Regions from separate parts of the Streptomyces sp. NPDC001985 genome, predicted to be linked through region 2. Evidence: riboswitches for the same ligand, from Rfam matches in the RefSeq annotation. Region 2 holds a riboswitch; the other holds the start of a gene.

Region 1 (4,907 bases), on a different contig from region 2:
GATCGGGGGGCCGCCCGGCGCGGGGAAGACGACGGTGGCCAGGCTGCTGGCCCGGCGGCACGGTCTGCGCTGGTACGGCGCCGACGCGCACACCTGGAAGCACCGGGACCGGGCCATCGCGGCGGGGCACCGGGCGGCGATCCGCTGGGAGGCGCTTCCCCGGGAGGAGCGGTGGTCGGCGCCGGAGGAGGAGTTGCTCGCGATGTCGCTGCACCACGAGCGCGGCGCGATGATCGCGGAGGATGTGCGGGCGCTGCCGCCGTCGCCGCCGACGGTGGTGGAGGGCACCCCCGTGACCCCCCGGTTCGCCGGACCCCGCGCCCTGTGGCTGCTGCCCACCCCTGAGGTCCAGCGCCGCCGCCTCGCGGAACGCGGCCTGGAGCCGGGCCCGCTGGCGCTCTACCGGCATCTGGTGCGGGTGATCGAGGCGGAGGTGGAGGAGTACGGGGGCGCGGTGCTGCGGGTGGACGGGGAGCGGGGGGTGGCCGAGACCCTGGCGGAGGTGGAGGGGTTCTTCGCGGGGGAGTTGTCGGGGGTGCGGACGGCGGAGGGGCGGCGGGGGTTGTTGCGGTACGCGAACGGGGTGGTGGCGGAGCAGTACCGGGGGTTCCTGGGACGGGCGTGGGCGCCCCGGGCGGGCCTGGTGGCCCGTTTCGCCTGCGAGTGCGCCTCCCCTGTGTGCGAGGAGGACGTCCCCCTCGACCCCCTGGCCTACCCCCCACCCCTCCCCCTCCTGGCCCACGGCCACGCCGCACCCCCCAACGCTTCCGCCGTCTGAGGCACCCCTCTCAGCCCCACTGGCGTTTGAGGCACACCCCTCAGCCCCACCGGCGGCTGAGGCAGCACCACCCAGCCCCGCCGGCGGCTGAGCAGCACCACCCAGCCCCACCGGTGACTGAGCAGCACCACCCAGCCCCACCGGTGACTGAGCAGCACCACCCAGCCCCGCCGGCGATTGAGGCGCGGGGGTCCGGGGCTGGCCCCCGACCCGGGCCCGCACAGTGCGGGCACCTGTCGCACAGGGTCCGTCCTCAAACGCCGGACGGGCTGGATCTCTCAGCCCCTCCGGCGATTGAGGAGCACCACCCAGCCCCGCCGGTGACTGAGCAGCACCACCCAGCCCCGCCGGCGATTGAGGCGCGGGGGTCCGGGGGCCGGCCCCCGACCGTGGCCCGCACAGTGCGGGAACCTGTGGACCAGGGTCCGTCCTCAAACGCCGGACGGGCTGGATCTCTCAGCCCCTCCGGCGATTGAGGAGCACCACCCAGCCCCACCGGTGACTGAGCAGCACCACCCAGCCCCGCCGGCGATTGAGGAGCGGGGGTCCGGGGGCCGGCCCCCGACCGTGGCCCGCGGGATGCGGGCACCTGTCGCACAGGGTCCGTCCTCAAACTCCCCCGGAGCTGCCTCTGGCAGGTGCCCCCAGACGGGCTGGGTTTGCTCGGGCTACCGTGGCGCGGGGGCCGGTATCACGGGTGGGTGGTGGGGGTTTGACTCTCACATCGGTGTGAGGGTTTAGCGTCGGGGCACGGGCAACCGCCAGCTCACCACGGGAGTGACACCCATGCCCCCTTCTGTCGTCCACCTCAACGGCCACCCCACCACCACCCCCGCCCTCTCCCCCCTCGCCTTCGCCGGCCACGCCCACTTCACCGCCATGCAGGTCCGCGACGGCGGCGTCCGCGGGCTCGATCTGCATCTGGAGCGGCTGCGCGCCGCCTCCGTCGTGTTGTTCGGGCGGGCGCTCCCCGAGGAGCGGGTGCGCTCCCGTCTCCGGGCCGCGGTGGCCGCGGCCGGACCCGGCGATCTCTCGCTGACCGCCACGGTGTTCTCCCCGGCGGGCGAGTTCACGGTCGCCGGGCCCGAGGTGGAACCCGGGGTACTGGTCCGTACCGCACCCCCCTCCTCGGGCCCGGCCGGCCCGCTCACCCTCACCACCGTCGAGCACGAGCGCTTCCTCCCGGCGGTGAAGCACGTCGGCGAGGTCGCCAAGACCCATCTCCTGCGGCAGGCCGCCGCGGAGGGCTTCGACGACGCCGCCTTCGTCGACCGCCGCGGCCGGCTCAGCGAGGCCACCATCTGGAACCTCGCCTTCTGGGACGGCACCGCCGTGGTGTGGCCCCGCGCCGCGATCCTGACCGGGACCACCATGGGCATCCTCCGGCGGCAACTGGCCCACCTCGGCGTCCCCCAGCAGGTGCGGGACGTCACCCCCGCCGATCTGCCGGGGCTGTCGGGGGCGGTGGTGATGAACTCCTGGACCCCGGGCGTGGCGGTGCGCCGGATCGGCTCGGCGGCACTGCCCGCCGCGCCGGACTTCCTGGAGGTGCTCCACCGCGCCCACGGCGCCGAACCCCTCACGGCTCTCTGAGGAGCCGGGTGCCGCAGCGCAGATTCCAGCGCCCGGCCCGGGAGCTGAGTTCGGTGAGCGTCAGCGGCGCGATGTCCAGCCGCCAGAAGACGGGCAGCGGCAGGCCGAGCGCGTGAACCAGCGCGGCGCGCGCCACCGCCGGGTCCACCACCGCGACGAGCCGGCCGGTATCCGGGGGCAGCGCGTCCAGCCAGCCCCCGACCCGGGCGCACAGCGCGGTCAGCGCCTCCCCTCCGTGGGGCGCGGCCGACGGGTCGGTGAGCCAGTGCCCCACCGCGTCCGGCTCGTCCCGGCTCACCTCCGCGAGGCTCCGGCCGCGCCAGCGGCCCATGTCCCACTCGCCCAGCTCCGGCGCCTCCCGGGCGGCGAGCCCGAGCGCCCGGGCCGTCAGCCGGCAGCGCGGCGACGGCCCGGACACCGCCCGGTCCGCCCTCGGCAGCCCTCCGGCCGCCGCCCGCGCGCTCACCAGACCGGCCTCGTCCGGCGGTTCGCCCGCCTCGAAGCGGGCCTCGCGGAGGGCCTCCGTCGCCACCGGCGCGACCATCATCATCCGTACCGTCATTTCCGGCCACCCCGCGCCGTAGCGGTGCCCGCCCGCAAGCGGTACGGTCGCGTGGACATGACGAGAGTGTGATGGAAGTCCGGTGGGAATCCGGCACGGTCGCGCCACTGTGTACCCGCACCGACGCGGGAAGTCAGACCCCGCGCCCTCGTCTGCGGCACCAGGCACCACGACCGGGACGCGTGCTCCCTCAGGAGGTTCTGCCATGGCTCAATCCGCTGTGCCCGCCCCCACCGCCACACCGGCGGTCACCCCCGTCTCCTGGAAGGAACTCGCCCCCTGGGCGGCCTTCGTCGGCATCCTCATGCTGATCCTCCTCTACTTCGTCGGCGCCGAGCAGGGCGCCACCGCCCTCGTCTCCGGCGAGGGTGTCCATGAATGGGTCCACGACGGACGCCATCTGCTCGGCTTCCCCTGCCACTGAGGGCGGCCTGCGATGAACTCCATATCCGTACGGGCCCTGCTGGTACGGGGCATGCTCGCGGGCCTGATCGCGGGGGCGGTGGCCCTGGTGGTGGCGTACTTCCTCGGTGAGGGGCCGGTGGACGCGGCGATCGCGTTCGAGGAGAGCCACAGCCATGGGCACGGCGGCGAGGAACTCGTCAGCCGGGCCGTGCAGTCCACGGCCGGTCTCGCCACCGGTGTGCTGGTCTTCGGGGTCGCGGTCGGCGGTATCGCCGCGCTCGCCCACTGCGCCGCCATCGGCCGCGCCGGGAGCTTCGGCCCCCGTGCCACCGCCGCGTTCGTCGCCCTCGGCGGGCTGCTGACGCTGTATGTGGTGCCGTTCCTGAAGTACCCGCCGAACCCGCCGGCGGTGGGCGACCCGGGCACCATCGGGGAGCGGACGGCGGTGTACTTCCTGATGGTGGTGGTCAGTGTGCTGCTGGGGCTCGCGGCGCTGATCACCGGGAGGCGTCTCGCGCCCCGGCTGGGCAACTGGAACGCGACGGTGGCGGCGGTGGCGGGGTTCGTGGCCGCCACCGGACTGGCGTTCGCGTTCCTGCCCTCGTACAACGAGGTACCCAAGGACTTCCCGGCCGCGGTGGTCTGGGAGTTCCGGCTGGCGACACTGGCGATCCAGGTGACGCTGTGGGCGGTGTTCGGTCTGGTCTTCGGCCATCTGGCCGAACGGCTGCTCACCCCCGGGGCGCGCTCCGGGGCCCGCCGGACGGCGGCCACGGCGCGCTGACCACCGTACGGACACCGGCGGAGCCCCCGCCGGTGTCCGATTCCTTCAAGACCGGCGGCGCGGGGCCCGCCTACGGTGGGGGCATGACTCCGCGCTTCGACTCGATCGGCATCGTCGCCTCCGACATGGCCGCGTCTCTCGCCTTCTACCGCCGGCTCGGCCTGGACGTCCCCTCCGGCGCCGACTCCGCCCCGCACGCCGAGGCCACGCTCCCCAGTGGGGTGCGGGTGCTCTGGGACACCGAGGAGACCATCCGCTCCTTCGACCCCGGGTGGACCCGGCCCACCGGGGGCGAGCGGCTGGGGCTCGCCTTCCGCTGCGACACCGCCGCCGAGGTGGACTCCGTCCACGCGGAGCTGGTCGCCGCGGGGTACCGGAGCCATCTCGAACCGTGGGACGCGGTGTGGGGGCAGCGCTACGCGGTGGTGCTGGACCCCGACGGCTGCGGTGTCTCGCTGTTCGCGGACACGGACACGGACACGGACGCGGGCACGGACGAGGACTAGGCCGTCTCCTCAGGGGCGGGACGCGGTGTAGGCGGTGAGGGTCGTCCCGGCCAGCTCGCGCATCTCCCGGGCGAGGTGTGCCTGGTCGGCGCAGCCCGCGGCGAGCGCTGCCGCCGTGAACGGCACCCCCCGGCGCACCAGGGCCAGGGCCCGCTGGAGCCGCAGCACCCGGGCGAGGGTCTTGGGTCCGTAGCCGAAGGCGTGGAGCGAGCGGCGGTGCAGTTGCCGGGCGCCGAGGCCGACGGCGCGGGCGGCGGCGGAGACCGTCTGCCCGCTGTC
Region 2 (4,907 bases):
CGACGGCCGGCCGGGCCGTGCGGGCGGCGAACCCTCTCATGACGGGCTCCCTTCCCGGGTGCGGCGGCGGTCGCGGAACACCGCGGTCAGGGCGAGGCCCGTCAGGACCAGCGCGGCGGAGCCGGCCGCGAGCGAGGCCGCCGGGACGCCGGTGGAGGCCAGTTCACCGCCGGAGCCGTGGGCCCGGTCGCCGCCGGTGTCCGTGCCGGCGGTGCCGTCCGCTCCGTCCGTACCGTCCGTGACGATGTCGGGGGTGGACGACGAGGACGACGAGGGGCTCGGCGAGGGGGTGGGCGCGGGCGCGGGCTGCGGGCTCGTACCGCTCAGATCGCGGGTCAGCGTCCCGAAGGAGACACCGGTGCTGCCCCCCACGGCCTGGGTCGAGGCGCGCAGATCGGAGCCGCGCTGGCCCTCCTTCGCGACATTGAAGCCGCCGTCGCCGTTCTGCCGCGCGGCCAGGAACTTCCGCGCCTTGGCGATCTGCTTGCCGTACCGGGGGGCGTCCAGCGACAGGCCCTGCACCGCGAGGGCGGCGGAGTTCACGGAGTTCCCGGCGGCACCGGGGAAGCCGCCATCGGCGAACTGCCGGGTCGCGATCCACGCGAGGGCCCGGTCGACGGCCCTGTCGGTCCCCGGCTCCCCGACGAGGTCCAGGGCCATGGCGGCGATGGCCGTGGAGTCCACGTCGGAGTCGCCGGTGGAGGGGACGAGGCTGGGCCAGGCGCCGGAGGAGTGCTGAAGGCTCACCAGGTAGGCGACGGGGGCCGCCGCCGCGCTCTTCTCACCGGCCCTGAGCTGCGCGATGACCGCGAGCGACTGGGCGAAGACGGAGGGCGCCCAGGTGTAGGCGCCCCGCGCGGGACAGCTGCGGTCCGGGGCGGCGCTGGGCCGGGCGCAGACGGCCTTCGCGAGCCCCGCGATCAGATCCTCGCCGGCGAAGTCGCGCGGGTCGCGGCCGACGGCCTGGGCGAGCACGGCGGTCTTGCCGATGTAGCCGCCGCCGGCGTACGCGGTGCCCAGCTTGGTCCAGTCGTGGACGGTGCGGCCCTCGCCGTCCTCGCCGCCGCCGTCCAGGAAGTCGACGACGCCCCGCAGCTTGCCGTTGTCGAGACCGGTCGCGGCGAGCGCGTAGGCGCCGTCGATGGTGAGGCCGAAGTCCGCCCGCGCGGGGGCGCCGCCGGTGCCGTAGAACCGCCCCTGCCGGAGGTTGGCCGCGCCGGTCAGATAGGCGACCCCCTTCTTCAGGTCGGGTCCCTCGCCGTCGCCGGCCGGCGGCTCGGTCGGGGGCCCGGTCGGGGGCTTGGCCGGGCGGGGCTCCGTGGTCAGCCGGGCGAGACTGGTGTCCTTCCCGGCGAGGACGGCGACCGAGGTCGCGTAGACGGACGCGTCCGTCGCGTCCTCATCGAACCCGAAGCCCCCATCGGGGAGTTGCTGCCGGGAGAGCCAGGAGACGGCGGCGTCGGCACGGACGGTGTCGCCGAGGGCCCGCAGCGCCTGGGCGGCGTACGCGGTGGAGATCACATGGCCCGTGGTGCTCCCGGTCCAGCCGGGGAAGGCGCCGCTGGGGAACTGGCTCTTCCGCAGATAGGTGCGCGCCTTGCCCAGCTGCCCCGGGTGACCGCCGGCCTTGCGCAGCGCCAGGACGGCCGCACCCGTGCTGAGGAGATCGCCGTCGCAGACGGTGTGGCCGAGGCTCGCGGCGAAACCGCCGCTCCGGCACTGGGCCCGGGTCAGCCGGGTCACCGCGTGGGCCGGGGGCCGTTCACCGCCCCGCAGCAGCGCCAGCAGCGCCAGCGCCTGCGCCTCGGTGTACGTCGCGTTGCGGAAGTCGCCCCGGGCGGTGCACCCGGGAACGTGGACACCGGAGTCCGAACCGGTCGGACAGACATGGTCGGCGAGACCGGTGAGCAGATCGTGCCCGCCGACATCGCGCGGGTCCTTCTCGGTGCTGGTGGCGACCAGCGCGAGACGGGCCGCCGCCGCCGCGTCCGGGGCCGCGTCCGTCCCCTCCGGGTAGGCGTAGGCCGTCGCCCGGGAGCCGAGGAAGGCGGCGATCCGGTCCACGGTGCGGCTCCGGCCGTCCGCCGCGGCGAGCGCGTACGCGGCCTCGGTGGTCAGCAGATGGTTGGGGGTTTCGCCGCCGTCGTCCACCACCCGGTCGCCGCGGGTCAGCTTGCCCCGCACCCAGGAGGCGGCCTTGGCGATGTTCACCTCACCCGGCGGAACGGCGGGGGCCTCGGGGTCGGGAGCCGGTGGCAGGCCCTCCGCGCGGACCTCGTCGGGGCTGAAGTCCGGCTTGCCGGTGCTGCCGCCGACGTCGGTGCCGCCGTAGACCCACGCGTCCACGTCGCCCGGCTTCGGCCGGCGGTCCATCGCCCCGTGATGGCTGTAGCTCCACTCCGATGCGTCCCGCGAGGCGACCCAGTACGACCAGTACGCGGTGGCCTGCGGGGTGAGCACGCAGTCCTCGGTCGCCGGAGTCGGGTACTGCCTGCCGGAGTCGAACGAGCCGTGACCGATCCGGCAGATGAACGCGGGGCCGTCGTGACCGGTCCCGGCGGTGGTGAAACCGGCCTCGCGCAGCAGCTCGTAGCCGGTGGTGGGGGTGGTGTCGCAGCCGCGCGCGACACCGCCGCCGAAGGGGCCGAAGTCCACCGCGACGATGGCGCCCCGGGTGGCCGTGCACCGGTTGACCGGATCGGCCGCGGCCGGGGGAGCGGCGGCCAGGGACACACCCGTGCCCGCGAGCAGGACCACCGCCGTCACCAGCGCGGCCGGGCCCGCCCACCGTCTCCGTACGCCTGTCCCCACCACGGCCCCTCGTGTCCTCCGGGCGGCAGGGCGTGGCGGAGGGGCTCCGTCCGCTTCGAGTTCGAGCGGGGCACGGGGAGAGCCGGTCGACCACGCCGTAGTCCGCGACGGCGCTTCTCGCTGGAATCAGTCCTTCAGGCAATCCGGCTCGCCCGGCTGCTGCCGGGCCCACGGTTGCGGGTCAGCGCCGGAATTCGACCGGCTTTCCCTGAAGTTGAGTCTGTATCAGCGGGATTGGAACACGCGGACGAAGACAGCGTCAAGGTGACCTGAATCCCACCCGCGCGGTCCGGGGCCGCTGTGCTTCCCGCTCTGGTGGCCGGGTGGTCTCTCCGGTAGCGTCCAGGGCTGCCACATGGGGGAATCCGGTGCGAATCCGGGGCTGACGCGCAGCGGTGTGGGACGGCACGAGGGCCGTACCGAGCCCGAATGCCCATGCGGTGAAGCAGCATTCGACGCCGTACCACGCGCTTGGACGACGGCCCCGCACCCCCCGGCCGGGAGGGCTCCCTTCGGCATGGGTGCCGCCGGAGTCCCTGTCATCACAGGAGTGGCCCCCATGTCCCGTCCTCCGACCTCCCGACGCCTCGCCCTGGCGATCCCCGCCGCGCTCGGGGCCTTCGCCCTGACCGTGCTCCCCGCGTCCGCGACCTCGTCCCCCGCGCAGATCGCCACCTCGAAGACGAACGGTGTCGCCTACCTCAAGTCCCTCCAGGCCGCAGACGGTTCCTACGCCGGGTCCGGCCTCTCCAGCGAGTGGGCCTTCGGCGCCCTCGCCGCGGCCGGCACCGCCGTCGCCGATGTCGCCCCCGGCGGCGACACCACCAAGAACGCCCGCACCGTCTACCGGAACCTGCTCTCCACCGCGGCCTGGCCCTCCGCCACCCCGGTCGTCACGGACTACGAGCGCGCCACGCTGAACGCCTACGCCGCGGGCATCGACCCGGCCCGGGTCTCCCCGTCCCGCAATCTCATCGCGGACATCTACGGCTACTGGCAGACCGCCGAGGCCGGCTACTTCGGCCCCTCGGGCAACTTCAACGGCACGGTCTTCGCCGCGCTCGCCCTCAACGGGGCCAGGACGCAGAGCGGCGCCCAGCGCGTCCCCCAGGCCCTCGCCGACCGGATAACCACCCGGGTCCGGGCCAACCAGCACAACGACGGCGGCTGGGACTACCAGAAGGCCGAGGGCAACCCGACCCGTCTCAACGCACCCAGCGACGTGGACATGACCGGCGCCGCCATGGCGGCCCTGTGCACCGCCGGAGTCCCGAACACGGACGCCGACATCGTGCAGGCCAAGGCGTTCCTCAAGACCAGACTGCTCCCCGCGAACGGGGCCTTCGACTCCCTGTACGGCGCCAACACCAACTCCAACGGCTGGGCCGTCGCCGGGCTCAACGCCTGTGGCATCAACCCGCAGACCGGCGACTTCCTCACCTCGATGGGCAGGACCCCGGTCGACTTCCTCATCGCCAACCAGTACAACCCCGGCGGCGGCTTCAAGTACAAGCCGACCGACACCACGCCCTCCGCCTACTCCTCCGTCGACGCCCTGCGCGCCGTCGCGGGCGGCGGCTTCACCGCCGCCCCGCCCACACCGGTCACGGCGGGCGCGCCGCGATGGGTGGCGGCGAGCGCCTTCACCCCGGGGACGGCCACCGAACTCGCCCTCACCGTCGACGACGGCGCGGGGGCGCTCAAGGTCTGCTCCGTGGCCCTCACGCCCACCGGCGCCACGACCACCCTCGGAAACGTGCTGGACGCCGCCGCTTCGGCGGCGACACCGGCCGGCTGTGTGACCGCCGTGACGCCCTCGTCGGGCACCGGCGCGATCACCGCGCTCAACGGCAAGGCCAACAGCGGCTCCGGCACCTGGAAGGTGAGCACGGACGGCTCGGCCCTCGCCGCCGCCTCCCGCGCCCGGGTGATCAACGTCGGGGACACGATCGCCCTGCGCTGGGGAGCCTGACCGCCGGCCCGGCGGGGGCCCGTGAACCGAACGCCGGGAAAGGGCCCCCCCCCCGGGGGCGGGCCCCGCGCCCGCAAAAGAGAACGGGGGGGGGGAAAAGCCACCAGGACCCGGCGCGCGGGAA

What was found. Region 2 has a riboswitch for cobalamin ahead of ABT122_RS25555 (prenyltransferase/squalene oxidase repeat-containing protein). Riboswitches for the same ligand answer to the same signal wherever they lie in the genome.
Region 1: another riboswitch for cobalamin. It lies ahead of ABT122_RS05360 (CbtB domain-containing protein); the one in region 2 lies ahead of ABT122_RS25555 (prenyltransferase/squalene oxidase repeat-containing protein).

Annotation. Positions count from the first base shown of each region.
Region 1 is NZ_JBEOYB010000008.1:70,567-75,473, forward strand. Features, by position in the region: gene ABT122_RS05345 (hypothetical protein) at 1-778, shown strand, start outside; gene ABT122_RS05350 (aminotransferase class IV family protein) at 1,565-2,371, shown strand; gene ABT122_RS05355 (histidine phosphatase family protein) at 2,358-2,933, opposite strand; adenosylcobalamin (AdoCbl) riboswitch at 2,993-3,086, shown strand; gene ABT122_RS05360 (CbtB domain-containing protein) at 3,139-3,357, shown strand; gene ABT122_RS05365 (CbtA family protein) at 3,370-4,122, shown strand; gene ABT122_RS05370 (VOC family protein) at 4,206-4,628, shown strand; gene ABT122_RS05375 (DUF6597 domain-containing transcriptional factor) at 4,638-4,907, opposite strand, start outside.
Region 2 is NZ_JBEOYB010000064.1:44,898-49,804, forward strand. Features, by position in the region: gene ABT122_RS25545 (hypothetical protein) at 1-40, opposite strand, end outside; gene ABT122_RS25550 (prenyltransferase/squalene oxidase repeat-containing protein) at 37-2,811, opposite strand; cobalamin riboswitch at 3,128-3,267, shown strand; gene ABT122_RS25555 (prenyltransferase/squalene oxidase repeat-containing protein) at 3,371-4,783, shown strand.